Regions from separate parts of the Chryseobacterium lactis genome, predicted to be linked through region 4. Evidence: riboswitches for the same ligand, from Rfam matches in the RefSeq annotation. Region 4 holds a riboswitch; each other region holds the start of a gene.

Region 1 (6,148 bases), 1.4 Mb from region 4:
TTGAGATTAGCCACTAATTTCCAAGGGAAAGTAATCGGGGTTTCTTTGAAGGACCGTGCTTCTATTCTTCCTGCGGGACATACTCCAAACGGGGCTTTCTGGTTTGATGACAGTACAGGAAATTTTATTACCAGTACATGGTATATGAATGATCTTCCTCAATGGGTAAAATCATTCAACTCTCAGAATTTGCCTGAAAAATTGGTTTCAAACGGTTGGAATACCTTACTTCCGATCAATCAGTATACGGAAAGTTCACCTGATAATTCTGCCTGGGAAGGATTACTGGGAAGTGCAAAAACCCCTACATTCCCTTACAGCAATTTAGCTCAGGATTATCAGACAAAAAAAGATAATATTCGTTACACTCCTTTTGGAAATACATTGACCTTGAAATTGGCGGAAGCTTCTGTAGAAGGTGAAAAACTGGGTGGAGATAATATTACGGATTTCTTAGCCATCAACCTGGCTTCCACAGATTATGCAGGACATAAATTCGGACCTAATTCTATTGAGGTAGAAGATGTGTATATCAGACTGGATCAGGATTTAGCAGAGTTTTTCAAATATCTTGATTCCAAAGTAGGAAAAGGGGAGTATACTGTTTTCCTTTCTGCTGACCACGGAGGAGCACATTCTGTAGGATTCCTTAAAGAGCATAAAATCACCACCGGTTTCTTTGGTGAAGGTGCAGAAAAAAATCTTAACCAAAAGCTGAAAGATAAGTTTGGAGCAGATAAATTAATCAATGCTATTGATAACTATCAGATATATTTTGACAGAAAAGTATTGGCAGATAGTAAACTGGAATTGGATGATGTAAGAAATTTTGCGGTAAAAGAACTGGAAAAAGATCCTACTGTTTTATATGCTGTTTCTGTAGATAAAGTGCAGGAGTCAAGTATTCCGGAGCCTATTAAACAAAGAATCATCAACGGAATCAACAGACAAAGAAGCGGAGATATTCAATTGATTTCTCACGACTCTATGCTTCCTCCATATTCTAAAACGGGAACAACACACAGCGTGTGGAATTCTTATGATTCACACATTCCGTTAATCTTTATGGGATGGGGAGTGCAGCACGGAGAAAGCAATAAAGCTTATCATATGACGGATATTGCACCTACGGTTTCTTCTTTATTGAAAATCCAGTTCCCAAGTGGAAATGTTGGAAATCCAATTACAGAAGTTATAGGTAAATAATTTAAAAAAGATATATACTTTATAATGGCTGCTTTCAGTATTGAAGGCAGCTTTTTTATTGTTACCGATCAGTAAATATCCGGAGTATGGCAAGCTATATTCTCCTTTTTGTCTAATACATTTAAAAAGCTATCTTTGCAAAAATTTTGGTTTCCAGGATATTGGAATGAAAAGGGAATCGGGTGTAACCCCCGGACTGTCCCCGCAACTGTAAATCGCAACAAAAGTTTCTGTAAAAAGCCACTGTCTGAAACGGGAAGGCACAGAAAGCGAAAGTCAGGAGACCTGCCAGAATCATAATCAAAAAAACATATTGCTTTCGGAGGAAAAGTAAAAGAGTATGGATATAAAAAGATCTTTAGTACTGCTTTTTTCATCGTATGGTTGTTTTCTTTTTGGACAGGAGAAGGCCATTGATACTATTTATATTTTCGACAGTCAGATGAATAAAGTAAAGCTTTTTCATCCTGTAAAGACCATTACGACTGAAGATGCCGAAAAAAACTCCACCAATCTTTCTGACCTGCTGAGATTTCAGTCACAACTCTATATTAAAGAAAACGGACGAGGTGCTGTTTCTTCTCCATCGTTCAGGGGGACCACGGCCCAGCAGACTGCTTTTGTCTGGAACGGGATCAATATAAATTCTATGTTTTTAGGGCAGGGAGATATCAATAATATTTCCTTATTTGGCTATGATCAGATCGGAATAAAAGCTGGAGGAGGAAGTGTAATTTATGGAAGTGGAGCCATCGGGGGAAGTATTCATTTGAATAATGATCTGAATTTTAACAAAGGATTTCATGGTTCTTTATTTTCAGAAGCAGCTTCTTTTAGTACCTATAATAACTTTGTTAAAGGGTCTTACAGTAATGATAAATTCAGCTTTAAGGCTTCCGGAAATTATTCAGCAAGTGAGAATAATTATAAGGTAGAAAACGAAGGGAAAACGTATACAAACGATAACGGACAGTATTATAATACCAATTTCAATATAGCTACAGCTTATAAAATTGCCCCTCATCATCAGATTTCATGGATTTCTGAATTCTTTAATGGAAGACAGCATTATCCTGTTTTTTTTGGAGATCTTGAAACGAAAACGAAGTATCATACTCAGAATATCCGAAGTCTTGTTTCCTGGGATTGGAATGAATCCAAATTCAGCAACTCATTCAAAGCCGCTTACACGGAAGAGAATTTCCAATATTTCAGCAATATTGACAAACCTTATACCAGTGGAGGAACCGGGAAAAACTATATCGTGAAAAATGATTTCAATTATTTCGTACATCCGAAATGGAATATCAATATCATCGCGGAATATCAGCTGAATAAAGGAAACGGAGAAGGAACTTCAATGGTGGGAGACGTTCACAGAAATATAGGTTCTGTTTCCGGATTATTAAGATACTTCACCACAAAAGATTTGCGTTTTGAGGCAGGAATAAAGAAGGATTTTGTGGAGGATATAAGTTCACCCGTTTTATTTTCTTTTTCAGGAAAATGGAATGCTGTAGATTGGTATCATGTAGGGTTGGATGTTTCCAGAAATTTCAAATTTTCAACATTCAATGACCTGTACTGGGGACAAGGTGGAAATAAAGATCTGAAGCCTGAAACATCCTATCAGTTTGAATGGAGAAACCAATTTATGGCAGGAGATTTTAAACTTTCTGTAATTCCGTACTATATGAATATCCGGGACATGATCAGATGGCTTCCGACACTTGCCGGATATTATGCAGCATTTAATACTGCAAAAGTAGAATCTTACGGGTTGGAGTCACAGTTGGGATACGAAAAAAAGTTTGGAAAACATATTTTGAAATCGAATCTGGGATATTCTTATACCAAATCTACAGATCTTAGTATTAAAAAACAGCTGATGTACGTACCTTATCACAAATTTACAGGAAGTATTGATTATCAATATGATTTTGTGAAAGTATATGTACAGGGAATGTTTAACGGACGTACCTATACAGATTCCAATGAAACAAAAGGTGCTGCACTTGATCCATATTTTGTAATGAATGCTGGTGCCGGTTTCACATTTTATAAAAATTATACGCTGGGCTTTAAGGTGAATAATATTTTTAATACAACTTATTACACGATGCTTTCTTATCCTTTACCACAAAGAAATTACAGTGTAAATCTCAATATCAACTTTTAAAATAAATTAATTAGATATGAATATCAGAAAAATTTTACCTCTTGCGTTTGCTTCTATGTTACTTTTCAATGTGTCTTGTAGCTCAGATAGCAGCGAAATGATTACGATGCCAACCACTCTTGAAAACGGAGTTCTTATTTCTAATGAAGGTGGATTTACTACTCCTACTGCAGATGTTTCTTTTGTAAGTAATAATCTGTCTTATGGGTTTAATAAAGTGTATTCAACAGCAAATAACGAACAATTAGGAAAAGTACTTCAGACGATTGGGTTCAACGGAAGTAATGCCTATCTGGTTTCTAATATTCCTAATAAAATTGATATTGTAAACCGTTATACTTTCAAAAAACAAACTACAGTAACAACTAATCTTGATGGTGCCAGAGGTATTGCTTTTTCCGGGAATCAATATTATGTAACCAACAATAATTTTGATACAGGAAAAAGAAAGCTTAACGTGTATAACGTTGCTGACAACTCTTTTGTGAAAAGTATTGATTTTACTAATGCTGCAGAAAAAGTAGTGGAAGCAGCAGGGAAAATTGTTGTACAAACTGACGGAATAGGATATGATGCAAGCTGGAACCCAATCCCAACGGGATACACTGTAACTGTGGTAAACCCATCTTCAAATACCGTAAGTCAGGTGATTAATCTTCCGACAAACGGAATTATCAGAGATCTTATTTCCTATCAGGGAAATGCTTATGCATTGGCTTCTGATAATACCAATTCATATATTTATAAGCTGAATACAGCGGATGGAACATATACTACAACAACTCTTACAGCTATTCCAAAGGTTCAAAAGCTAAGAGCAGCTGATAACAAGTTCTATTTCATCACCGATACCAATAAAATCTACGGAATGACAATTGGAACAACAACTCTTCCAACAGTTCCTATCGTAACGGCAACAGGGAATGTATACGGATTTGACGTTATTGACGGTAAGATTTTTGCCTCTGATGCAAGCTTTACAGCAGACAGTAAAGTAAATATTTACAATGCTACCAGTGGTACTTTATTGTTAAACTTTACCGCAGGAATCGGTACTAACGGTTTCTATAAAAACTAAAAGTTACGCTTCGGCGTACACTCAATAATTTTTTATTTTTTTTCATCATTTGTGTTTTTTTCCGGCCGGTTTCGAAGAAACCGGCCGGCTTTATTTTCAATAAATTAGATTGAAAATAAAAGCTCCGGCGGGATGAAATCCCGCCGGAGCTTTTGACAATATAGCTGTGCTATACTTATATTTTTAATCCCAGTTTTTCTGCTTCTGCAATCACAAATTGGGTAGCTTCTTCTTTTTCATTAGGAATCTCGCCTTCAAGAATCGCTTCTTTTACCTTTTCCTTTAAGATACCAATTTCGCGTCCAGGTTTCAGATTAAACATTTCCATAATCTCTTCACCGGTAATGGGAGGCTGGAAATTTCTTACCTGATCTTTTTCTTCTACTTCCTTGATCTTGACCGCAACATATTCGAAATTTCGTTTAAATTTCTCCTGTTTTTTAGAATTTTTAGTGGTAATATCCGCTTTACAAAGAGTGAAAAGATCTTCAAGGTTTTCACCGGCATCGAATAAAAGCCTTCTTAATGCAGAGTCTGAAGCATCATCTGTAATCAAAGCGATGGGTCTGGATGAAAGTTTTACCATCTTTTGTACATATTTCATATCACTTCCTAATGGCAATTTGAGTCTCTGGAAGAGAGTTTTTACCATTTTAGATCCTAAAAATTCATGCCCATGGAAAGTCCAGCCTGTTCCTTCTACAAATTTTTTAGTTGGCGCTTTTCCTATATCGTGAAGTAATGCAGACCAGCGTAACCATAGATTGTCTGTATTTACAGAAATATTATCTACTACTTCCAACGTATGGTAAAAATTGTCCTTATGCGTTTGCCCTTCCACTTCCTCTACACCTTTAAGCTCAAGCAGCTCAGGAATAATGAGTTTTAAAAGACCGGTCTGTTCCATTAATCTTAATCCTACAGAAGGTTTTTCGGAAAGCATGATTTTATTAAATTCCACCATAATCCTTTCCATAGAAACAATCTTGATTCTTTCTGCCTCCTGTTGGATGGCCTGTAAAGAATGCTCTTCAACAGTGAAATTGAGAGTCGATGCAAAACGTAAGGCTCTCATCATTCTCAACGGATCATCAGAATAGGTTTGTGCAGGTTCTAATGGTGTTCTTAAGATTTCTTTTTCAAGATCTTCGATACCATTAAATGGATCAATGAGTTCTCCGAAATTATCTTTATTTAAAGAAATGGCCATCGCATTGATGGTAAAATCCCGTCTCTTTTGATCATCTTCAAGGGTTCCGCCTTCTACTTCGGGTTTTCGGCTGTTTTCGGTGTAGCTTTCCTTTCTGGCACCCACAAACTCCAGTTCAAGTTCCTTATACTTGATCATAGCCGTTCCATAGGTTTTGAATACAGAAACCTTTAATTTTGGATCAATATCGGCTGCTACATTTTGCGCCAGCTCAATACCACTTTGCTCTGTGACAAAGTCAATGTCTGTAGAAGCTTTCCTCTTCATCAGAAGATCTCTCACATAACCACCCACGATATATACGGATTGGTTATTCCTTTCTGCAGCTTCAGAAATTATTTTGAAAAGTTTTAAATTTTTATTTTGATTAAGATTAATTTTCATCGTTTATAATAGTGTCAATTTCTACCAATGTCACTCATTAATCATAATGAGCATACATCCTACTAATTTTTCCTTCTTCATTAAAAAACAT
Region 2 (6,148 bases), 1.2 Mb from region 4:
GAAAAGTTAGAGGAAAAACGCAAAAGCGACCGTGCGGTATGGATGAAGATAGGACAACGTGTCCGTATTACGGGAAGTACCAGCGTAGGAACGATTGAGAAAATCTCCCGAAACAAAGTGATTGTCAACTACGGAACATTCAAGACTACGATTAATGCAGATGAGTTAGAACGAATTTAACTCAGTTTAAAAAATAAAAAAAGCTGTTAAACCAGCTGGGGTCGGAAGAAATTCCGACCTTTTTATATTTAAAACTTTTATAAGGATTATTGTTTATCATGTTGCGAAGTTCCACCGGACAGCATCTTTTTGCCATTTTATAGCCCGGATTAATCAATCTTAGGTCTTATTTATCAAAAGAAAACTATATTACTAATTTATTAACCCTAGAAATAATAATTTGCAGACGATCAATAAATTAGTACATTAGTCATCATAAGAAATAGATTAATGAATCACTCAAAAGCAATCATTTTTCTTAGAATGCAAAATGATCATCGGTGAAAAATCCTACTCAATAAACTCATTAAAATGCCTAAAATATTAATTATTGTACTTCTCTCACTATTTTGTCATTCTGCTTTCGGGCAAGCCCAAAAAGTAGGACAATTTGTTGAAAAATATGCCCTTGAGAATCAATTTAATGGAACGGTTTTAATTCAAAAAGATTCAAAAATAATTTATCATAAAAGTTTTGGTGTCGCTGAGCGGTCTTTCAATTCGCCGACCACAAACGATACCAAATACCAGGTTTGTTCTATAACCAAAACCTTTACTGCTGTTCTAATTCTTCAGCTTGTAGATCAAGGAAAAATTGATTTAAATAAAAAAATACTTGACTATTTACCCGATTACAAAGGGGAAGCTGGATCTAAGGTATCTATTCACCAGTTATTAAATCATACCTCCGGAATGAAAAATACAGACACAGCAAGAGATGAAAATTTTTTAAAATACGGATTAGGATTCTATAATAGACCGTATCAATTAAAAGAGATTGTAACTCAATTTTGTTCCAATCCGTTGGTGAATAAACCGGGAACAAAATTTGATTATAATAATGGAGAATATATGATCCTAGGCCGAATTTTGGAAGTTATGTATCAAATGACCTATGAAGAAATACTAAGTCAAAAAATCCTTATCCCTTTAAAAATGTACAATTCGGGGCTTATTTCTCATTATAAATTGATAGAGAATTTGGCAACCCCTTATTACAAGGATAAAAATCTTGATCATTTAATTCCAAATATTCCCATGTATGTAGGAGACTTTTCTGCTGCGGGTGCTATGTATTCCTGTACATCTGATCTTATCAAATTTAACAATGCTCTTTTTGATTATCAACTCATCAAAAAAGAAACTTTAGACAAGCTTCTGAATCCAGGTCTGGATGATTATGGATACAGTGTCTGGATTCGAGACGTTAAAAAGTACAAAAGAATGGAACGGTATGGAAAAATAGAAGGTGCAAATTGCGTATGGTTTCATTATTTGAACAATGATTTAAGTATCATTATTCTATCAAATACCAACGAGACCAACCTGGGTGATTACGCCGCAAAAATTGGAAAGACTATTCTTTAAATTCGTCCATTTAATTTATATATTTGGGAAATCAAAAATTTGTAATGATGATTTCTGTAAACAAAGCATTCTATTTATCCGCTTTCAGCATTTTTTCTTTGGCATTCGTTAAAGGTCAGAATAAAGTTCCTTTCGGTGTTGTAAAAGCTGAAGAAGGATACGCCAATGTACGCGTTCATAAGGATAACTACAGAAAAATTGTAGATAAAATCCGCATGCGTAAAGGGGATGTATTTGTTTACGTAAAACCCGCTCCCGGAGAAACGGAGTGGATCTGGATTAAATATCCTGAAAAACAGGATGAGGATAAACCCTTCGTAAGGTATGAAACCCTTGATAAGGAAGGAATGGTTAATAAAGAGCGTATTGCCTATATCGATCAGCTTCCGGCATACACGCCTTCGAAATCTAAAAACGGGAAATCAATGATATTCACAGATAATTCTGATCCTAAAGTCCCTACGGCCCAAAGAAGTAAAGTCGTTATCGATGTGTACCCTTCCAACGCCGGGTACCGTAAAAAGGAAAAAGATGCTGAAGGTAAAATCCTTACTATTGATAAAATAAAGCCCTGGGGAATCGGCAATGATCTTCCGGAAGGAATGACTGAAATTAAATCAATCAGAGTTCAGCAACCCGGACGAGGTTCCGTTTTTGTAAGAGAAGCTATCAAAAATATGTTCCAGCCTACGATGGATTTCAATAATGTAGCGGTAACTGCTCTGGACAACGACAATATCTTTCTTTATATGACCAATGGTTCGGGAGAATACAGATATACGACTCTTTGGACGATCAAAAAAGGAAGAGTGATCAGTCAGATTATTTATCATAATCCGGAATAATTTCATTATTTTTGCACCCGAAAAGTTTTACCACTTATTCATCACAGAAACTGGTTCTGCTTAACCGCAGATTAAAAGGGAATCGTGTGAAAATCACGGACTGTCGCGCAACTGTAAAGTAACTGAAGTCTTTTATAAAAAGATCCACTGTGCGAGGCATGGGAAGGAGATAAAAGATGTTACAAGTCAGGAGACCTGCCTTTTTCTTAAACAAGCAACTTTCGCGATCTGAAGTTATATTGATCTGATGGATGTTTCAGGGATTTCTAAGGTTCCTGTCATTATTCTGTTGTTTTAATAGATTTCATTTCGCTTTAATTAATAATGAAATATGACTACAGAAGAAAGAATTGAAGCATCCGAAACAAGAATCTTTAAAGCAGTTTTCCCGAACACAACCAATCATTATGATACTCTTTTCGGAGGTACAGCAATGCAGCTGATGGATGAAGTAGCCTTCATCACCGCTACCCGCTTTGCAAGAAAAAGAGTGGTAACGGTAAGCAGTGATAAAATCGATTTTAAAAAACCTATACCTGCAGGAACGATTGTTGAGTTGATCGGAAAAGTTTCTTACGTTGGAAAGACCAGTATGAAAGTAAACGTTGAGATCTTCACCGAACAGATGTACTCTTATGAAAGAGAAAAAGCCATTGTCGGGGATTTCACTTTTGTAGCGATTGACGAATTTAAAAAGCCAATCCAAATTCTATAATAAAAGTTTCGGGCGGCCTTTGGCCGCCCGAAACTATTTACTCAATACAGTTCTCACACGAAAGAAGCCGACTAAATAGTCGGCTCTATATATTATTTAAATTCTAAATTACTTCTGTACTTTCTCTGTTTCCAAACTTCTGCTCAATAGCAATTCAAAAGCCTCACCCATTTCATCTGATGCTCTGCTGATGGCATTTTCAAGCATATTTCTGATTTGTTTTTCGGTCACTCCGGCTTCTGTCCAGCTTTTTCCTGAAGTGTGAGAATTCAGGATGAAAGGCATAATTCTGTCGATAGAACATGCAAAAATAGCATCCGGTGTTTTTTCTTCTTCAAACTCAAGCCATAAATTAAAGAATTCCGTACGCAGTGGCTCATCCAGAATCCCGAAAATCTTTTGAGCAGAAATCTTTTCTCGCTCGAATTTTCCAACCATGGCTTTCTCATCAAATAAGAAAGTATCACCGGCTTCAATTTCCACCAGATCATGTATTGAAAGCATTCTTATTACTCTCAGTAAATCAATATCCGCACGGTTTTTCGCATATGGAAAAAGAATCTGAGCCAGGATAATAATCTGCCACGAGTGTTCTGCAGTGTTTTCTCTTCTGGAATCATCTGCATTATAATTTCTTCTCTGCACGTTCTTCAAAGCATCTACGGCCAGAATAAAATCGATCTCTTTCTGTATCTTCATTGTATTATCTATTATATTTATCTGCAGGATAAACTTTAGTTTTAGTCACCCATTTATTATTTATTTTCTCTTTGGTAATCACCTTTACACGACTTTCTTCCGTCATATCTTCCTCTTTCTCTAATACTGACTCTAATCCTTTATTCGGAACCACTTCATATTCTGTGGTAAAAATTCTGCAACAACCGGATTTTCCTGTAGAAATAAGACGCTTTCTCTTATAATCTACATTAAATAGTCCCAGCGCATTAGAAGCAAGATCTGTCAGTTCTTTACTTTTCACAAAAGCCATTCTTGTACTATTGAATACATAGACATCGTAGGAATCGCTTTGATAATTTCCGTTATTTCCGTTTCTTATCGCAATATCTTCCGTTCCATCGAAATTAAAGTCATCAATGATAACAGGACTTTGCTGCTCTGTCAATTGTATTAGCTTTCCGGATGTAGGTTTTTGATTTTCATTTAATTCTATAACCAGTTCTTCAGAAGTAAAAGTCTGAACCTTGGTGTTTTTATTGTCAAATAATTCTACTGTTCCTTTATCATGACACCTCCCATCGTAGCAATTTTCTACATTGATGATGACAGTATAGTTTTTAGAGGCATTTTTCACCTCAAATTTGTATTGTCCGAAACATAAAGGTCCCAATAAAACAAGAGTCGATAAACTCTTATATACATTAAATCTTTTCATAGTAATAGTAAAAATGGATTGATGTGTTAAAAAAATTTCATAACAAAAATACAAATCATACTATCGATTTCAAAATATAATTGATGAATAGGATCTCTCAGCATGATATAAAAGCTGTTTTTTCAAAAGGAAAGAAATGAATCTGCTGCTACAATACAAATTTAAAATTGGACATTTGATGCATTTGCCTTTACATTTTAAGTCAAAAATCTATCTCTTTTAAAGAATTCTTTATTTTTAAAAAAACCAGTACAAAATTTATTACACTGATTAACAGATAATTAAATAATTTATTTTAAAAATTTCACTACTTTGTATTGCATAATACCATTTTATTTACATATCTTTGTAATGTAAAATTAGAATACGCTCAACTAGCTAGGAGTATTATTCTAAAAATATAACTAATTAACAAAACTTATCAAAGATGAATACTGAAAATACCAAAGCGCAAATGCGAAAAGGAATTCTGGAATTCTGTATTTTAAGTCTCATCAATCATCGTGAAATGTATGTTTCCGACCTTATAGATGAACTAAAAAAAGGAAAACTGGATGTTGTGGAAGGTACCCTCTACCCTCTTCTCACTAGACTTAAAAACGGAGAATTTCTCTCCTACAGATGGGAAGAATCTACCGGAGGACCACCCAGAAAATATTATCAGATCACAGAGAAAGGAAAGCTTTTCCTGAATGAACTTTTAAATACGTGGAATGAGCTGACTGCTTCAGTAAACCAAATCACCCAACAAAATTAAAAACAAAGCTATGAACAAGACACTCTCAATAGGACTCGCAGGTTTTTCTTTTACAATAGAAGAACACGCATATATAAAGCTCAGCGATTACCTGAATGCTCTGAGAAGCTCACTGGATGCTTCGGAAGCAGATGAGGTAATGCATGACATAGAAATAAGAATGGTGGAGATTTTCAATGATTCTCTGGGAAAACGTGAAGTGATTAACGATACTGATGTAGAAAAAGTAATCGCACAAATCGGAAGCCCTGAAAAAATTGAAGAACAGGAAGAAGCTTATTTTTCTGAAAAAACGACAAACAAAAAAAGCAACCCAGGCACAGGTTACACAGATAAAAAACAATTATTCCGTGACCCTGAAAAACAAAAAATTGCAGGGGTTTGCGCAGGATTAGCTCAATATGTAGGAATGGATATTACTGCAATGAGAGCCATCTGGTTAGGAATTTTCATTCTTGGAATCTTCACCGCAGCCATCTCTTCTTCATTGATCGGACTTCTGTATGTTGTTCTTTGGATTGTACTTCCTAAGGCTGAAACAGCAGCAGATTTCCTGAAAATGCAGGGAAAGCCTATGAACTTCGACAATCTTAAAAATGAATCGAACAAACTGGTTCAGTTTGCTAACGAATCTACACAGAGAGTCGGAGAAATATACAACGAAAACAAACCTTATATCAATAACGCAAGCAGCGGTGTATGGAATGTATTCAAGTATATTGTAGGTGGAATCCTCGTACTAATGGCTGTTGGAAGCATCATTGGAGTATTTGTGGTTTTTGGTCTTTTCGGAATGGATACTGACTTCCCGGGAGCGAATGAAATCAGATTCTATATGGATGATCAGG
Region 3 (6,148 bases), 2.3 Mb from region 4:
CGGGCTGATATCCTACCGTTACTTCACGTTTTATGGCAAGAGAAGTGGTGTCAATTTCCACGACTTTTCCTTTTGGAGCATTGGGATTGATATCTACCGGACCAACATAGCTGCTTGCGTAGGCTTTTCCATCTTTAAATGCCAGATACCTGCAGTTCTGCAATGGAATAGATTTAATACGCTTAGCCGTTTTGGCATCCAGCACTTCAATTTTATTGGAAACATTAACCACAATATACAGCTTGCTTCCGTAGATCTTAATATCATTTCCTACATCGCCCAATTCTTTTACGACATCCGGATTAATTTCCGCATACATATTCCGATAATAGGTTCCCTTTGTATAATCGAAAAAATCCAGGGTGCATTTATTGCTTCCCATATTTCCTTCATTCAAGACATAGAATCCTTTTATAGCTGTGTTTTCAGCGGGTGCAAGTCCTTCCACCACCTCCATGGGGATTACAATTTCATCGGTACGGCAGGCAACAAGAGAAACCAGTGCAAAAAGTAAAAAGTAAATATTCAGTTTTCTCATAAGTTAAAGTTTAAGGAGAGCCTGAAGTTTCTTCCGGGCATAGGATAATTTTTGACAACATCATAATATTGATTAAAGACATTGTTCATTTCGAGATTGATTTTAAAAGGATGTCCGGCCAGGTTCATTTTCTTTTGAATAGAAAGGTCATGAGTATACCAGGGTTGTACAAAATTGTATTGAATATTATCCAGTTGTCCATCATAGCGCTTTCCGACATAGATAACACTGTAATTGAAGCTCCAGTCCTTATAATCGGCCATCATTGTAAAAGAACCGCTATGCAGAGGGGTATAAGGAATTTGTGCATTATAAAAGGTATCACCGGGATCAAGTCCATAACCTTTATCCGTTTTATCTTTAGCACTTTGATAGGTGTAGGATAATAAAGGTTTAAGCTTCACTACTCCCAACATGATTTCTGCCTGTGCATTAATATCAACTCCGATGATTTCTACCTTTCCAAGATTCAGCATCATCCAGCGGAACATGTTCGTCGTAGGAACTGCAACAATTTTATCCTTTACTTTGTTATAATACCCGTCTACTTTTACATAGAATCCTTTCAATATGGGATGATCATATTTTTTCTGATAAGTAAATCCAATGTCATGCTGAAAGGTAAATTCAGGTTCCAGGAAAGTACTTCCAACATTCGTATAATACAGATCATTAAAAGTAGGAAGCCTGAAAATCTTTTTGTAGAAAGCCCTTAGTGTAAGTTCCGGAACTGCCTCAGGCTGATAACTCATAAATAAAGCAGGCGTCCACTCTCTCCTGTCGTCGGGTCTTTTATTTTTTCTTACTTCTTCAAAAGTAAATGTACCCAGGAGACTTCCTAAAAACTTGAACCGATTCCACTGATAGGTGGTAGCCAATGCAACTAATGTTGTATATCGGGTTGGATAAGAAAAGTTCTTCAGGTCGGCATCCAGATTATTGTACTGAAAGTCTCCGCTTACACTAACATCCCAATTGGAATTTATAGAATATATATTGGAAGAGGAAAGATACACTTCCCGTTGGATATAAGTATTTTGTGAAGGGTAAACCGCTTGTGATAGTACAGTATCATTAAAATGGGTGTAATCATAAGCAAATTTTGCCTTGAGCTGGGTTTCGAATTTTGGAAACAGTTTTTTCCTCAGATTGGCTTGTACAAAGTAATTTTCATCAATCATTCTTGCTCCTCTCGCTTTAAAGCGGTTGTTGACAATAGGAGCCGGGATACCACGATCTGACAGATAGCCATATCCCCGGATGTTCCAGCTTCCGTTGTTTACAGTTCCGTTCACGGATGTTTCAAAACGTTTTGCTTTGATATCGGAATCATATCTTTTGGCAATGGTATCATTAGCCGTTTTTCCGTTAGGATATTTTCTGGTATAGCGATATCTGTAAATACCGTCACTTTGGAGAAATTCACCACTAAAACTTGCAGAAATTCTGGGTGAAATTTTTTGTTCCAAGCGAAAGGAAGGATTAAATAAATCAATGGAAGCACTTTTTGCCCTGATGACAAGATTCGTCTTTTTCGTTCCGGTAAATACAGGTGTTTTAGGTTGTAAATAAATAGATCCCGAGGAACCAAAGTCTTTGGCAGGTTGGAAAATTTCACTTTTCTGTCCGTTGTATAACGATATTTCTTCCAGGTCATCCAGAGAATACCGTCCCAGATCGACTAATCCGTTTTGAGCGTTTCCTAACTGAATTCCGTCATAAAAGACCCCAACATGCTGACTTCCCATGCTTCGGATATTAACCGTTTTCAATCCTCCTATTCCACCGTAATCTTTGATTTGCACTCCGGAAAAATACCGTAAGGCATCGGCAACTGAGTGACTGTTCAGTCTTTCCAATTCCTCACCCTGTAAGGTCTGGGCTGGGAGAATTTCTTTAAAATTCTTTTTATAAATATTGACAGCCTTAATTGCTTTTTCTTTGATACTGTCGTTTTTCTTCGATTGAGAAAATAGAAATTGAGAAGTCAACACAAATACTGTGAAAACGACTTTATGCAGTTGTAATGTAGTCTGTTTTGCCACCATTAGCTCATTTAGGATAATGATGACGCTAATGGATGTAAGAAAGCAACGACAAAGCACAGTAGTCACTGCACAGTATCATTGTTGTCCTAAGCTTTATTCCACGAAAGCGTCAAACGATTAATTTTCTGGCAGGTCTTCTGACTTACTCCATTTTTGAAATCCTTCCCATTACAAAACAGTGGATTTATTTTTCAAAAACTTTGGTGCGGAGCTTACAGCAGCGGGTCTGTTCCGGATCTTCACCGGATTCCCTTTTAAGAGCTTATTATGGCTCACCAAATTCCGGCAAAGATAGAAAATTCCGGCAAGATACAATGCGACGCAGAATAAAATGATTATCAAATGGATAAACAAAAAGATTCCGTTAAAAATATAACGGAATCTTTCATTAATTAAAACCTCGAATCCTGATTGTATTGAGTCGATTTACAAACGGTCATGAAGTGAGTTTCTACATAGATTATTTTTTCACAAATTCACGATCGCTCAATGTTTTCATAAACGAAATAAGGTTGATTTTTTCCTGTTCTGTAAGCGGTATTCTATTCCCATTCTGTTTAAAAACGGGATCCAGGTTATCGGCATTCAGAACCCCTTTATCAAAATAATCAAGAACAGCTCTCAATGTTGGAAACTGTCCAAAACTTCCGTAAGGAGCTGTATATTCCACATTCCGTAATGAGGGAACCCTAAAACTCATATAGTCTTCCGGAATTCCGGTAACTCTTCCACGTCCGGCTTCATTGGTATTCGGATTAACAGGAAATCCAATGTTTCTGAAACTCTGATCGGTAAATAACTCTGTACTATGACAGCTTACACACTTCTGTTGAAAAGTTACATAACCTTGTGTTTCACTTTCCGCAAATTTTTCATCTTCACCTCGCTTTATCTTATCATATTTACTGTTGGCAGAAACCAATGTATACTCATACTGAGCAATACTTTTATAAATTCTTTCAGGCGTAACGTTCTCATCTCCGAAGGTCTTTCTGAATAAATCTTTATAAATGAGGTCATCTTTGATTTTCCCGATCACCTCCAGAATGGAAGAACCCATTTCTTCATGGGTAATGATAGGTACCAATGGCTGCTTCTCCAATTGAAGAATATTACCATCCCAATTATAAAACTTCATAAACATCATATTCTGAACCGCCGGTGCATTTCGTAATCCTACTCTGCTCTGAATACCTATCGCCTGTGCATTATGATCCGCAAAAGCATTGGACTGAATATGACAACTGGAACACGAAATAGTATTGTCTGCGCTCAACCTCTTTTCCTGAAATAGTTTTTCACCCAGCTCAATACCATATTTTGTAGGCTTATTGGAACTCACCGACTTATTAAGTTCAGGAAATCCGAACGGAATATTGAGCGAAATCTCAGGATTCTCATTGGAAAGAGGCTCATAATAATCATTATTACAAGATATTAACAGGATGAGGACGGATAAAATACTGAAGATTTTTTTCATTTTAAAAGTAAAAAGAATGATGTTCTGATTTCTAGTTTTCAACACTGCTCACCGAAAACATCCCGGAAATATCCCCTGAACCATTGCCTCCAATGTTATCTACAAACTTCACCATCTGATTCGCTGTATGAATGTTGGGGGTTGCATTACCGTCCATCCCTGTTCCTGAAGTAAGAACGATGGTATTGATTTTACCGGTTAAAAGCTTATCAAAATCTGCTTTAATGGAAATTTTAGGAGCTTTATTATCAACAATAGCATTCTTTGGGAGGTCCAATGTAATATCTCTGTAAGCATCTACACCTTGCGTGTAGTTACCCTCAGAGCCTTTTATAGTGCTACCGGTATGGATTGACATTTGTTTATTGTCCGTACCATAAAACCCTTCCAGTTTCGTGAAACGATATCCTGCTCCCCATTCCCACATCATTTGAGTATCATTGGCTCCGGCAGTTGCATAAAATTTAGGAAATCTTAGCTGATCTAAAATATTAAGTTCTTTTTTTATACCCAAACCGAATTTTATCTTTTTATATTCTCCGGAAGGTATATTCCCTAAAATGTAACGAAGAGTTTCAGGTTTCGACTGATCCACCACAGTTGCTCCCTGATCCAGGTCATTTACTTTATAAGGGATTTCGTTTCCATCTGCTTTTACAAGACGGATATTACTGATTACATATTTCAATTCTGAAAAATGATGAAGTTGCCCTTCTGCGGAAGTATTTACAGTAGCTGTTCCTGAAGCTGCCTCGCCCAGTACAATCGTCTGATTTTTAAACGTATTATTAAATTCAAGAGTTACATTATTAGCGACAGGATTATCATCACTATTCTGACAAGAAGTTAATCCTAGTGTAAAAGCTGATAATAATAGATATTTTTTTAAATGTTGCATTGTTTTAAATTGTTTAAATTGTTGTTTTTTAATAAAGTAGAGGGAATCTATTTCACCATTTTTAAAAGCTGAATTTTAAAGAGGTAAAAATGTTTCGACCCATTCTTGGAATATTTCCCCAGTCTGCATAGGTGCTGTAATATTTGTTTAAAAGGTTTTCCGCTCCAATCTGAACTACTGTTTTGAATTGTTTAATCTTAAAAGTATAATCCATAGAGAAGTTCCAGATCGTATAAGCCGGTGTTTGATCTTCTCCATATTCCGGGCTGTAATTGAGCTGGATAAAGTCACCGTTAACAGAAGTTTGAAATCCAAAATTACGGTGCATAAAATGTAAAGAAGTCTGGTAGCTCAACGGGCGGATGAAAGGTAAATTTTTTCCGTTGTCATCACGGCCACGTGCATAAGTTAATGTTCCTTTCCAGTGCAGATCCTGGATAATATTGTAACCGGCATTCAGAGACATATTAAAAATAGTGGCATGGTCCAGGGAAGTATAGGCTTTCACTCCCACTGACTGATAATTCATCGGGCTTCCCAAGCTTAAAATCCTTCCAATAATATAATTCTGAATATAGAAATAGTTCACTTTGGCTTCAATGCTTATTTTATCATTTTTAAAACCTGCACTGGCATTGGTTTCATAGGAAATTTCATTTTTCAAATCCGGATTTCCGATATAATCATAGCGGTCAAAACTGTTATAAATATAATATCCATATCCTTCAGAAACAGAAGGAGCTCTGTGCCCGTAACCTGTTCCTACAGAAAAATTAAAATGATCCTTATTCCATTGGTAACCGGCATGCAAAGCAGGCAGTACTCTTGTTTTTTGCTGAGGTGCTCCCGGATGAAAAATCCAGTTGAACTCTGCATATCTGGACTCATTATAATTCAGTCCTAAAGATCCTCCAAAACTCAAACTACCATGCTCTGATATATCCCATATATTATTCATTGAAAGTCCGACAAAACGAGTCGTCACCCAAGGCCAGCTATACGCGAACATGGTTCTGTTTTTCCTGTCTTGCGGATACATTCGCATTTCGGCAATCGATACATTATCATAGGCATTGAGTTGAATTTCCGAAGCATAGCGCTCTTTTTTCAGGCTTACTGTAGAAACCAGTCCATAAGTCGTGCTCCAACCGGGCATATCCATATGCACGAGATTTTCGGGACGT
Region 4 (6,148 bases):
GGTATCTACACCTCTGGCTACATTTTCTACCGTTTCACCCATCATCAAAGTGGGAATGTTACAGGCATGTTCTACGACCTCGATTCCTCTCCACACATCTCCCATTGCATCGGCAAAAGTTTTTCCGTTTTCTTCAGACAGAATTTCAGCGATCTCTTTTTGATGCTCTTTTAAAAGCTGCTGGTACTTAAGAAAGAATCTTGCTCTTTCCGGAGTGGCTACTTCTTTCCATGTTTTAAAAGCTTCCTGAGCACTTTCTATCGCTTCATCTATCTCTGATAAAAGCGTTAAAGGAACTTCTGCAAGTACTTCTCCGGTAGCCGGATCTTCTACCGGAAGGTGTTCCGTAGTTTTACTTTCCAGAAAGTTTCCATTGATTAATATTTTTACTTTTTGTGACATATTTTTTAGAATTGAAAAATGGAAAGTTGAAAAGTGATTCATAAAATAAAATTCCTTCAACTTTCCATTATTATTTAAATTACCAATAAATCAACAAATTCATTGACATTAAGGTTGATCAGTGTATCATATTCCAATGAATTTTCCAGGACGAGTTTTTGCTGCTTTTCCGGGAAAATACGGGCTAAATTGATCTTATATTTTTTGATCAGCTCTGGAATTCCCTCCTCTCTTCTTCGCTGGTGCCCTATCGGATATTCTACAACGATTTCATCCAGTATAGTTCCGTCATTCAGTTCAACAGTTAATGCATTGGCAATGGAACGTTTTTCAGGATCGTGATAATCTTTAGTAAATTGAATATCTTCTACACATTCGATTTTATCGCGAAGAATATCAATTCTGGCGTCTGAAGCAATGCTATCTTCATAATCTGCGGCAGTGAGCCTTCCGTGAATCATTGGAACGGCAACCATGTATTGAATACAGTGATCGCGGTCTGCGGGATTATTTAAAGGGCCTTTTTTATCGATGATACGGATGGCAGCTTCGTGGGTACGTATCGTAATTTTTTTAATGTCATCTGTTGTTTTTCCAAGGTCTTTTAATCGTGAATGTAATGTCATTGCCGCTTCTACTGCTGTCTGAGAGTGAAACTCTGCAGGGAAAGATATTTTGAACAATACATTTTCCATTACATAAGAGCCGTAATCTCTCTGAAATTTAAATTCGTTTCCTTTGAAAGAAACATCATAGAATCCCCATGTCTTGGCAGTTAAAACAGAAGGATATCCCATTTCGCCTGTTTTTGCGATCAAGGCAAGGCGAACTGCTCTTGAAGTTGCATCACCGGCAGCCCAGGATTTGCGGGAACCGGTATTCGGAGCATGACGGTAGGTTCTCAATGATTGCCCGTCTACAAAGGCTAATGAAACGGCATTGATCAGCTCATCCCGCGTTAGTCCGATCAGCTTTCCTACTACCGCCGTAGAAGCAAGCTTTACCAATAATACATGATCTAAACCTACTTTATTGAAGGAATTTTCAAGTGCAATTACTCCCTGGATTTCGTGAGCCATAATCATTGCTTCCAATACCTGTTTCATTTGTAAAGGTGCTTTTCCTTCTGCAATATGGGTTCTTGACAACCAGTCTGCAGTGGCTAAAATACCTCCTAAATTATCTGAGGGATGTCCCCATTCGGCAGCCAGCCAGGTGTCATTAAAATCCAGCCAGCGGATGATCGCTCCAATATTGAAGGCCGCCTGTACAGGATCCAGCTGAAATTGAGTACCCGGCACTTTGGCTCCATTAGGAACAATGGTACCCTTTACAATAGGACCTATCAATTTAGTGCATGCAGGATAAGTTAATGCTTCCAATCCGCAGCCAATAGTATCTAAAAGACAATAATGCGCCGTTTTCCAGGCTAAGTCATTTTTTATTTCATAGTTTAAAACATAATCCGCAATATCTGCCAATACTTTATCCGGTTGCGGTCTTTCATTTGAAATGTGTGAACTCATTGTATAGTTTTAATTTAGTGGAAAGTTTAAAGTGAGAAATGTTGATATTCCAGCCACTTTAAAATTCTGATTTTCAATTATTTTCTGTTGTTGATCGGTACAAATTCTTTATTTTCAGGACCTGTATAATTGGCACTTGGCCGTATTATTTTTCCATCTTGTCTCTGTTCGATAATATGGGCGCTCCATCCTGTTACTCTTGAAATGACAAATAATGGAGTAAACATAAGGGTTGGCACTCCCATTAAATGATAGGATACAGCAGAAAACCAGTCCAGATTCGGGAACATTTTCTTCTCTTCCCACATGATCGTTTCCAATCTTTCTGCAACATCAAAAAGCAACATATCACCAGCTTCTTCCGAAAGTTCCTTTGCGACTTTTTTAATCACTACATTTCTAGGGTCGGATATTGTGTAAACCGGATGTCCAAATCCGATAATAACTTCTTTACCGGCAATTCGCTGGCGAATATCCTGTTCTGCTTCGTCCGGAGAATTGTAACGGCTTTGAATTTCAAATGCCACTTCATTAGCCCCACCATGTTTAGGACCTCTTAAAGCACCAATAGCTCCTGTAATGGCAGAATAAATATCAGAACCTGTTCCTGCAATAACGCGGCTGGTAAAAGTTGAGGCATTAAATTCATGCTCTGCATACAAGTTTAATGAGATCTGCATAGCTTTTGTCCAGGATTCTGAAGGTTTCTTCCCGTGTAACAAGTGTAAGAAATGGCCGCCGATAGTATCGTCATCTGTTTCTACATCGATCTCTTTACCGTTGTGAGTATAGTGATACCAATACAACAAACCTGAACTGAAAGAAGCTAATAATTTGTCAGCAATATCCCTGGCTCCAGCCATATTATGGTCGTCTTTTTCCGGCTGAATACTACCGATTGCCGATACCATAGAACGCATGACATCCATAGGATGCGCTGCTGCAGGAATACTTTTCAGAATATTTCTTACGGAATGAGGCAACCCTCTTAAAGATTTCAACTTAGCCTTGTAATTTTTCAATTGCGCTTCGGTAGGTAAATGACCATATATTAAAAGATAGGCCACTTCTTCAAATTGAGTTTTCTCAGCAAGATCCAGGATGTCATATCCTCTGTAGTGAAGATCATTTCCGCTTTTGCCGACACTGCACAGAGCGGTATTGCCGGCTGCTACTCCTGAAAGGGCTACGCTTTTTTTTGGTTTGAAGGTTGGTTCATTACTTGTTGACATCATTATTCTTTTTAAAAAGGTTATCTAATTTTTGTTCATAATCATGGTATCCGATGCTTGTATACAATTCTTCCCTGGTTTGCATCGTGCTGAGTACATGAGCTTGTGTACCATCTTTCCGGATATGTTCGAATACATTTTGAGCCGCTTTGTTGGCTGCACGGAAAGCAGATAACGGATAGAGGATTAATCCTACTCCGGCATTTTTAAGCTCATCAACAGTGTACATCTTTATCATTCCAAATTCTGTGATATTGGCTAATACAGGAATTCCTGTAGCCTCTACAAATTTTCGGTAAAAACTTAAATCAGGAACAGCTTCTGCAAAAATGAAGTCGGCTCCGGCATTTTTATAAGCTACTGCTCTTTCTATCGTTTTTTCTAATCCTTCACCTGCAAAGGCATCTGTTCTGGCGCCAATTACAAAATCATCGTCCGTTCTGGCGTCTACAGCAGCTTTTAACCTATCCGACATTTCTTCTTTGCTTACAATTTCTTTTCCGGGACGGTGGCCGCAACGTTTGGCTCCCACCTGATCCTCAATGTGTAAAGCAGCAGCACCGGCTTTGATAAGAGATTTGACTGTTCTGGCTACATTAAATGCTGAAGGCCCAAATCCTGTGTCTACATCCACCATTAAAGGCAGATCGCATACGTTGGTAATCCGTTGGATGTCGATTAAAACATCTTCAAGAGTAGTGATTCCCAGATCAGGAATTCCTAACGACCCGGCAGCAACTCCTCCTCCTGAAAGGTAGATTGCATTAAAGCCTGTCTGTTGTGCCAGTAATGCATGATTGGCATTGACAGTTCCTACAATCTGAAGAGGGTTTTCTTTTTTCATGGCTTCCCGAAATCGTAATCCGGGAGACCCTGAGCGTTCATTTTTAGTCATTTTAATATGTATAATTTAGTTGAATAGATGTAGCAGAAAATTATTTGTATAGGGATAGCCGGCTGGAAAAACCGACCCAATTAAAATATGAATGAGGGCAAAAATTTAAACCTAAAAAGCTTATTTTAAATGATTTTCCTATCTCTACCTGATAATTCAGATCGGGATGAATGTAATATCGTGTTTGCATATCCTCAATTTTTTAATGGTTAAACCTGTAAAAATTCTTATTGAGCTTCACGATAACTTTAAGGGAAAAGAAAATTGAAGAAAGGGAAATACGATAAATAGACACAATAATGCAGCTTTACTGCAATATTTATCTAAAAACGAATAACATGATTAGAAATATTGTTTCACAATGTTATCTGTACCGTATCATACCTGACTATAAGCTTCAGACCGCGAAAGCATCGTCAATTCGAAATAGGCAGGTCTCCTGACTTGTAACAGTTTTTATCGTCCTTCCCATTTACCGGAGCAAACAGTGGACATGATTGGATAAAAACCTTGGTGTTACTTACAGTTGCGCGACAGTTCGTGATTTGCACACGATTCCCTTTTAATACACGGCTAAGTGTAACCAGTTTCGGTTGATAAAGAAGGTGTTAAGAACTCCTTGGTGGTAAATATAGCCATTTTATTGAAACAGCCGCACCGGGATTTGTTTTTTATTGTAAAAAAGCTTTAAACCATTGAAAATATGAGGGATATTTTGTTTTTATCTTTTGTTTTTATAAGTAAAAAGCAATCAATTTTGGAAATGTTTATAATTTTTTAACACCAAAATTATGCGATGAATAAAAGATGATAATGTACCTTTTATTTTTTTGAGCAAAATAATATTAAATATTTATGAATTTTTAAAATAGATTTCAACCTTTTGGATGATTCGAATTAAAAGTACTTTTTATTTATTCTTTTTGAAAAAGATATTCAATCTGATTTCAAGTTATAAAAATGACACTTCATCGCCATGAATATACACTTGGCTTACAAAACGTACAGATTGTATAATTAAAATAAGTTGCTTTGTCATGAAAAAACCAACAAAATGTCGAAGGAAAAGTATAATTTAAAAAGTAAGCTGGAATACACTTTTCTGGGAATCGGAACATTATGTTTAGTAGGAGTTCCGATTCTTTCTTTTATGGATTTTCCGGATAAGGCGGCCACGGTTTTAGTGATATTGATTATTGGTGAAGCTTTATTCCTCATCACCATTACTTTATCGGGAAAAGATTATATGGAAAAAATAAAAGAATCGCTGTCTGAATTCTTCTTTTTTAAAAGGAAAAAAAGATAAAAAAAGACAGAAAAAGTCGGTTAAACCACTTTTTCTGTCTTGCAAGAATTGTTATAAAGAAGATATATATACTTCTATTTTTGTTCCGTCATAATTAAAGGTTCCGTCTTCGTTCATTTTGCCTAAAACCCAGCTTAGATCTACAGCTTCATTCCATCCTGATCCCAGCTTAAAGCCATTTACAGATCGGATATAATCCATATTTCCTGTTGTAATTGCTGAATGAAAAAAAGTTTTATCTATTAATCTGTAGAATCCTACGGCCTTTCCTTTTGGAATCACGGAATATCCGTCCCATTTTTCTCCTCCTAAATAATTGAATTTTCTCAGCCAAGCCTGGCCGGTAGATTCTGCAAGTTCATTGGGACTTATACTGGCGCCTCGCATGTAGAGCGTGTAAGCTACTACATCATGACAAACTCCGGTGTTATACTTTACAATATTTTCTAAGCCTGAAAGAAGGGCATTAGCAACCGGTACTCTATCTGAAGAATCTAACTGAGCTTTTCTGGCTCCTTCTGGTGTTATGAATGACATATTAATATTTTTTTGGTGTATGTAAATATACCAATTTTAAATTAAATGTTTATTGAACAGCTATTTAAGACGTTCTTAGTTAACTTGTTTTTCTATAGTTGAAAATCGCGAGACCATTCAACACAACTGCGAATCCGATCAGATAAAAGAATTCATTTTTTACTTCGGAAAAACGGCTTCCTTTCAATACAATTAATCTTACGACTTTAATAAAATGTGTTACCGGAGTGAAGTTTGACATTATTATTGC

Evidence for each region. Region 4 has a riboswitch for cobalamin ahead of prpB (methylisocitrate lyase). Riboswitches for the same ligand answer to the same signal wherever they lie in the genome.
Region 1: linked by a shared signal. The riboswitch ahead of EG342_RS24375 (TonB-dependent receptor plug domain-containing protein) and the one ahead of prpB (methylisocitrate lyase) in region 4 are both predicted to bind cobalamin.
Region 2: linked by a shared signal. The riboswitch ahead of EG342_RS23530 (acyl-CoA thioesterase) and the one ahead of prpB (methylisocitrate lyase) in region 4 are both predicted to bind cobalamin.
Region 3: linked by a shared signal. The riboswitch ahead of EG342_RS07570 (TonB-dependent receptor plug domain-containing protein) and the one ahead of prpB (methylisocitrate lyase) in region 4 are both predicted to bind cobalamin.

The regions. Positions count from the first base shown of each region.
Region 1 is NZ_CP033924.1:5,459,606-5,465,753, reverse strand. Features, by position in the region: gene pafA (alkaline phosphatase PafA) at 1-1,206, shown strand, start outside; cobalamin riboswitch at 1,337-1,513, shown strand; gene EG342_RS24375 (TonB-dependent receptor plug domain-containing protein) at 1,547-3,385, shown strand; gene EG342_RS24370 (YncE family protein) at 3,402-4,463, shown strand; gene EG342_RS24365 (CCA tRNA nucleotidyltransferase) at 4,639-6,057, opposite strand; gene EG342_RS24360 (nuclear transport factor 2 family protein) at 6,095-6,148, opposite strand, start outside.
Region 2 is NZ_CP033924.1:5,278,303-5,284,450, forward strand. Features, by position in the region: gene EG342_RS23515 (endonuclease MutS2) at 1-180, shown strand, start outside; gene EG342_RS23520 (serine hydrolase domain-containing protein) at 532-1,587, shown strand; gene EG342_RS23525 (hypothetical protein) at 1,632-2,432, shown strand; cobalamin riboswitch at 2,467-2,649, shown strand; gene EG342_RS23530 (acyl-CoA thioesterase) at 2,764-3,147, shown strand; gene EG342_RS23535 (HD domain-containing protein) at 3,256-3,846, opposite strand; gene EG342_RS23540 (XAC2610-related protein) at 3,851-4,543, opposite strand; gene EG342_RS23545 (PadR family transcriptional regulator) at 4,971-5,300, shown strand; gene EG342_RS23550 (PspC domain-containing protein) at 5,311-6,148, shown strand, end outside.
Region 3 is NZ_CP033924.1:1,762,825-1,768,972, reverse strand. Features, by position in the region: gene EG342_RS07575 (YncE family protein) at 1-538, opposite strand, end outside; gene EG342_RS07570 (TonB-dependent receptor plug domain-containing protein) at 535-2,586, opposite strand; cobalamin riboswitch at 2,697-2,881, opposite strand; gene EG342_RS07565 (cytochrome-c peroxidase) at 3,047-4,066, opposite strand; gene EG342_RS07560 (MbnP family protein) at 4,098-4,964, opposite strand; gene EG342_RS07555 (TonB-dependent receptor plug domain-containing protein) at 5,026-6,148, opposite strand, start outside.
Region 4 is NZ_CP033924.1:4,087,371-4,093,518, reverse strand. Features, by position in the region: gene EG342_RS18155 (CoA-acylating methylmalonate-semialdehyde dehydrogenase) at 1-402, opposite strand, end outside; gene EG342_RS18150 (bifunctional 2-methylcitrate dehydratase/aconitate hydratase) at 477-1,928, opposite strand; gene prpC (bifunctional 2-methylcitrate synthase/citrate synthase) at 2,006-3,160, opposite strand; gene prpB (methylisocitrate lyase) at 3,147-4,055, opposite strand; cobalamin riboswitch at 4,468-4,658, opposite strand; gene EG342_RS18135 (transporter suffix domain-containing protein) at 5,110-5,361, shown strand; gene EG342_RS18130 (hypothetical protein) at 5,413-5,898, opposite strand; gene EG342_RS18125 (ABC transporter permease) at 5,978-6,148, opposite strand, start outside.